2 linked regions of the Cycloclasticus pugetii PS-1 genome follow. Each later gene encodes a partner of the first gene's protein in a complex. Links are inferred from orthologs where the notes say so. Each region holds a gene or a part of one and is shown on either strand. Other genes may lie near its edges. The genes, in order: sbcB and ssb.

What was found.
Region 2: the proteins of sbcB (region 1) and ssb are in contact, whole or in part, in a crystal structure (PDB 3C94), measured with the Escherichia coli proteins. The link is inferred for Cycloclasticus pugetii PS-1 from one-to-one orthologs.

Annotation. Positions count from the first base shown.
Region 1 is NZ_ARVU01000001.1:534,122-537,423, reverse strand. Bases 65-3,035 are described here. They hold sbcB (exodeoxyribonuclease I), read right to left. Parts: upstream 2,288-3,035; coding sequence 842-2,287; downstream 65-841. Other genes in these bases: CYCPU_RS0102685 (FAD:protein FMN transferase), read right to left, coding at 2,926-3,035; nqrM ((Na+)-NQR maturation NqrM), read right to left, coding at 2,732-2,929; CYCPU_RS0102695 (CBS domain-containing protein), read right to left, coding at 2,291-2,692; CYCPU_RS0102705 (hypothetical protein), read right to left, coding at 386-670; CYCPU_RS0102710 (ABC transporter ATP-binding protein), read left to right, coding at 65-227. Outside these bases: more of CYCPU_RS0102710, read left to right, coding at 1-64; more of CYCPU_RS0102685, read right to left, coding at 3,036-3,302. UniProt on the Escherichia coli protein: Degrades single-stranded DNA (ssDNA) in a highly processive manner.
Region 2 is NZ_ARVU01000001.1:225,062-228,096, reverse strand. What follows is about bases 332-3,035. They hold ssb (single-stranded DNA-binding protein), read right to left. Parts: upstream 2,064-3,035; coding sequence 1,599-2,063; downstream 332-1,598. Other genes in these bases: CYCPU_RS0101120 (MFS transporter), read right to left, coding at 2,114-3,035; CYCPU_RS0101130 (SDR family oxidoreductase), read left to right, coding at 604-1,407. In the rest of the region: CYCPU_RS0101135 (hypothetical protein), read left to right, coding at 1-227. UniProt on the Escherichia coli protein: Plays an important role in DNA replication, recombination and repair. Binds to ssDNA and to an array of partner proteins to recruit them to their sites of action during DNA metabolism. Acts as a sliding platform that migrates on DNA via reptation.

The sequences.
Region 1 (3,302 bases):
CAACCTCAGCGCTGGATAGCGAAACTGAGTTTCAATTACATAAATCAATGCGGTCTTTCTTAAAGGACCGCACCACAATCATTATTGCCCATCGCTTAAGTGCCATAAAACAGGCCCAACATGTGTATGTTTTTGAAGACGGCATTATTAGCGAACAAGGCCATCACAACAAACTTATTGAACAACAGGGCTTATACGCTAAGCTTTACGGTGAAAAGCAGCATTAAACTAACTCTCACTAAGTATTTGCTCGTCCTATTTTTCTTTAAACATGAAAAACAATACAGTGTGATATAACAAAAAAGCCAGATAAGCACTCAATGGTGTTTATCTGGCTTTGATTATTAACAAGCTTTCAAGTCCCCTTGCTACTAACAGGACTTGCTTATTTTTTTATCCAACCTTGTAATGCCGCGATAATACCTTCCGCTTGGGCAGCGCTCGATATATTGAACTTTGATTTCTGCTGGTACTCACCATTACGCTTTTGATAACGACGAATGGTATATTTATCAGGGCCATACTCTTCTTTTGTACGATTCCAGTCTTGATGCTTGTATATAACGGTCGCCCATGCACCCTTTGAAAGAACGACTTTATCAAGTTCTTTTACTGTTTCAATACCGCCATCTGTATAACTAACGGTTAGCTCTTCTACTGTTTCTGCCATGCTATTTCCTGCGCTTTGTTAATCGTTAACGCTAAACCAATTATGATTTAACGCTTGGAATAAGGTTTATCGGAGACATTCTACCAACACCTTTAATCTTTTTTCATGATACCTTCAAGTTGTTTGCAGTCCGGCCACGTTTGTTAGCGATTAAAGCCAATGAATAAAAATTTAGTCTGATACCAAACTGTCGGCAACTGCCTCACCGTAATCAATTAATTCTTCTAGTAGCACTTGCTGTTCTTCACTCCAATCACCGTCAACCACTAACTCATCAAGCCTTTCAAAATATGCTTTTAAGGTTAAACGTCCATCATTATGTTCTTTAATAAAACAATTGTGGCGATATGCTTGCCATTGCGTTTTTTCCACCTCGTTAAGAGTTTCCGGGTAATTTCTTGCTCTATAACGAAACAACATTTCTTCTAAACGCTCATCCTCAAATGGCAACGATAACTCTGCCAATTTATCTATTGGACAAGCACGTATTTGCGTCATATTTTGCACATCTATAGGGCTAAAAAAACCGCCACTATATAGCATTAAATCAGGGTCTGTAGCGCTTTCGAATGTATTAATAGAGAAAACTTCTGCCAGTTTTTTTTCAATACCCGCACCGAGTATTTTTTGCCTATTTTCTTCGCACCGCAGTAAATCAATATTTAATTTATTTTTGACCTCTGTAGTCAGGGTACTTAAAGGTGCCAACATTGGTGATTTATTAATATGAACGGTCTTAAGAGGCAGGCGCTTCTGTCCTTCATTTAATTCAGCCGTAGGTGTGTATAATCGCTGGTGGATTTCTTCAGCTGTTAAGTCAATAAGCTCTGTTGGGTCAGCAGATAGATCAAAAACCAGCACTCCATTTTTATTCACTGGGTGAGCAGCAATGGGGACAACAACTGCTAAACAATCTTGTGCGGCAGGGTATTTACTCGACACATGTATAACAGCGGTATTGTGTATCAGGTCCAGGTTTTCCGCGGCTTTTTTTTTATTTCGCAGTGATAAGCCCCAACTATAAATTCTAGGTTGTTGTTGCTTAATAAGCTTTGCTAATTCAATAGTGGCATATACATCTGATAAGGCATCATGTGCGGCCTCATGCAAGATACCATTCGCTTTAGTCAGCTCTTCTAATTTAAAACTAGCCGCGCCATCTTCACGTTGTGGCCAATTAATTCCATCTGGTCTAAGAGCATGTGTCAATCGAACTAGGTCTATTAAATCCCAACGTGAGTTGCCAGACTTCCATTCACGGGCATAAGGATCGAAAAAATTTCTATATAAAAGGTGCCTTGTAAATTCATCATCAAATCGAATACTGTTGTATCCAACGACACATGTTTGAGGCGTACTAAACTCGCGGTGCACTCGCTTAATAAATTCGCTTTCTAATAGACCTTCTCTGATTGCATGTTGTGGTGTAATTCCAGTAATTAGGCACGCTTCTGGGTGAGGCAAGATATCATCATGCAATTTGCAATAAAAAACATCGGGGTTTGCAACTGGATTAAAGTTTAAATCCGTACGTATACCCGCAAACTGGACCACACGATCTCTAGCAGGATCAATGCCCGTTGTTTCGTAATCGTACCAGTAGTATGTTTCAGACAAAGCTTACCAAAGTTTATCCAGTGCTCTAAGTACATCACTCCGGCTAATTTGACCAACCAATTCGCCGTCTTCATCGAGTACTGGATAACGTTTAAATGATGATTTTAAAAATTTCTCAGCAACGTCTACAATACTGGCCGTATCTGGCACTGTCTCTAATTCTTCAGTCATATACTCTGACACGACACCACCCACCCAGTCTTCATAGTAGGTTGACTGTAATGCCACTTGAAGACAGTCCTTTTCGGACAACATTCCTACCAGTGTGCCACGCTCATCCACCACCGGTGCGCCAGATATTTTATGCGTATTTAAATACTTAATCGCCTGGGAAATTTCCAGTCCTGGCGTGAAGGTCGTTAAATTAGTGGCCATGTAGTCTTTTATTAATACTGACTTAAACATCTACTCCCCTTATATCCTATAAACTTATTGTAAGAATGACTAAGCGTTTAACTTTTCCATCTTTTTCTTTTTATCACAGGTTTTTTTACTACAAAGAGCGCAATCACCTTCTAGCCCATCAATGTTATTAAGACCACCACAACTGCCTTTGATTTTGCGATTGCTAAAGATCACACCAACAGACATGAATATCACTACTAGCATGAAAACTAAAAACGTTACTAAAAATATATTCATGATGATAACCCCTGGGTCATTAAGGTAAATTCTGGTGTTGCTATTTCTCTAATGCTATCACCATCCTTCACCAGAAATAATACAGCTAATCTATTGTACACAGCCAAATCGTACCCCTTTTTATGACCCAATACCATAAAAGCTGTTGCCCAAGCATCTGCTTTCATACTATTTTCTGCCAGCACAGTAACTGAGGCCAATTTATGCTGAACGGGTTGGCCATTTGTGGGATTAATAGTGTGAGAAAAACGAACACCATCTTTCTCGAAAAAATTCCTATAATCACCTGAGGTAGCAATAGCCGTATCGCTTACCTTAAGTACGCGATGGATTGAACGATTTTTTGAGTCTGGCTTTTCAATTGCTATACGCC
Region 2 (3,035 bases), 310 kb from region 1 along the record:
CTAAAGAGACCACATCTAGCGCAATGGAAAGTGCAAAAGAAGTAGCTACTGATGTAACTGAAGGCGCCGAAAACGCAATGGATGCAACGAAAGAAGCAGGCGCTGATATGCTTGATGCTGTTAAAGAAACAACAACTGATGCTGTAGACGCTGCTAAAGAAATGGCAAATGATGCAATGTCTCAAGCAAATGAAGCAACTAAGACGGATGCCGCAGCTGAAGAATAAGCAAACCTTCTTGGAAAAGCTAAATTAGCTGGCTTAATATCGGCCTAGCTAATTAAAAAAGCCCCTTAATAGGGGCTTTTTTATTGTTATGAAAATAAAAGACAACAAGCAAATACTCCACTTTTTAATTAACACTTCCCCCTGTCTACGCTTACTGAGTTTTTGGCATCAGCGGCAAACCTCTATCACACGATAATTGCTAATTTCCGAAATAGCACAAAGCAACTTAAAACACTCAAACATCTTACTTCCAAAGTCTATCTATTTTGACTTGCTCAGTTCAACCACACCTTAAAAATCAAGGTATACTTATTCACGGCGTAATAATTTTTATTATCTTTTCGTTGCGTTAAAAACCGAACAAAAGGAGAACTAAGTGTACAACAATAAAGTCATTTTATTAACCGGTGCTGGCAGTGGTATTGGTGCAGCAGTCGCCAAAGAATTATCAGAATTAGGCGCACAACTTATTTTAGTAGGCCGAAATCAAGATAAGCTTGAAACCGTCAAACAAAATCTATCAGGCCAACACGATGTCTTGGCGGCTGATATTTCATCTTCTGAAGGCCGGCAGGTCATTAAAGAACATTGTGAGCAACGAGCAGGTGGTATTGACATACTGATTAATAATGCTGGTATCAGTGCATTTACAGGCTTTGAAACCATGAGCGAAGAAAAAATTTCTTCTGTTATTCATATTAACTTAACCAGCACTATTTTATTAACACAGCAGCTATTGCCGTTATTAAAAGCTAAACCGTCTGCGCAAATTGTTAATATCGGCTCTGCTTTTGCTAGTTTGGCCTTTGCAGGCTTTACTGTATACAGCGCCAGCAAATACGGCCTAAAAGGTTTTACCGAAGCCCTCCGACGAGAACTTCACGGTGGCACGGTTGATGTGCGCTATTTCGCACCACGCGGAACTGATACACCGTTCAACGACGAGAACACCCAAGCGCTTAATGTGGCTATCAAGGCAAATATAGATACACCTGAAAAAGTAGCAACAGAGTTTGCCGACTTTCTACAAAGCAGTAAGGCTAGGCATTTTGTGGGTTGGCAAGAACGCTTATTTGGCCGCTTGAATGGGTTATTCCCTGGATTAATTGATAAGGCACTTGCTGGGCAACATCAAGCCATTATGGATTGTTTACCCCAAGCGGATAAAGACAAAGGCTAAGTTTTCCAGCTCCCCTTAGCTTTAGGTATTTTTCACCTAAAGCACGGTAACAACAGATAAGCCTTAAACCTACAACATAAAACCATTGTATATGTTGTAGTAACGAATCCGCTGTTTACAACAGCCAATAAAAAAGCCCATTAACTATGGGCTTTTTTATTTATTATGTACAAAGCAGTCTTCGATGGTCTCTAAAATGGAATGTCATCATCAAAATCATCCATCGGTGCTGTAGGTTGTGCCGGTGCTGATGCAAAATTACTCGGTTTCGAGGCCGGCGCTGAACCTGCTGGCGAAAATTCAGCCGAACCACCGCCTCGGCTGTCCAACATTTGCATTGTGCTGGCTTTAATTTCTGTAGTGTAACGGTCTTGTCCGCTTTGATCTTGCCATTTACGTGTTTGCAAAGCACCTTCTACATAAATTTTTGAGCCCTTCTTAAGGTACTCACCAACCACCTCAGCTAAACGATTAAAAAACACTACTCTATGCCACTCTGTTTGTTCTTTTTGTTCACCTGTATTTTTATCTTTCCATGATTCTGATGTTGCCACGGTAACATTGGCTACCGCACCACCACTCGGCATATAACGAATCTCAGGGTCTTTACCCAAGTTACCCACCAAAATTACTTTATTTACGCCTCTGCTTGCCATGTTGTGCTCCGTTATTCTTGCCCTCAATGGGGCGGGTTTAAAGTTTAATCTCAGCCTGTTGCTTGATTAGTTGGGATGATTGCTTCTAGTGCCAGCTCATCTAATAATTCATTATCGACCTTTAAATAAGCCGTTGAATCATCAACTGAAATACCAACATCTAGCACCCCTTTTACCGCTAATAGCTTATCAGTTATTTGCCGTGCCTGCTCGCTCGTTTCGATCTCCACATGTTTCAACAAACTACTCATATGACGTGGGGCCTTCATGCTTAGCGCCACTATAAACCAAATAAATAAAATACCGCCACAGGCTAAAAACACGGAGGCTAAACCATAATTATTCCAGACTAGCCCGCCCATTAAACCACCACAAAAAGCGCCAAAAAATTGCGAGCTGGAATAAACGCCCATCGCGGTTCCTTTTCCGCCAGCAAACGCTATTTTAGAAATCAATGACGGCAAACTCGCCTCTAACAAATTAAATGCTGTGAAAAATACAAATAAAGAACCCAGCATGCCCCAAAGATGACCACTGAACAAATACAACCCGAGGCTAGCCAATGACAAGGCCGCTACAGCGCTAACGAAAACGACTTTCATCTTACGCTTTTTTTCTGCGAGGATAATAAAGGGTAGCATTGCCACTACCGATAACCCCAACACAGGCAAGTAAACCATCCAGTGGTGATCCGCAGCGATGCCCAGCTTCCCTCGTAAAACCAGTGGAAGCACAACAAACATAGCGGTCATCACTAAATGTAAGCAAAAAATACCAAAATCAAGACGTAATAGCTGCGTATCTTTTAACACCTTACCCATCAAAGCAGGAATAGGCTCTGCATCTTTATGCACCGATAATTTTTTCGCGTCTGGCACAACGTTATGCAGGATAAATATACCCACCGTGGCCAAAATCGCTGTAAACCAGAAAATACCCTGCAAGCCAACAACCGATGCTAACAATGGACCC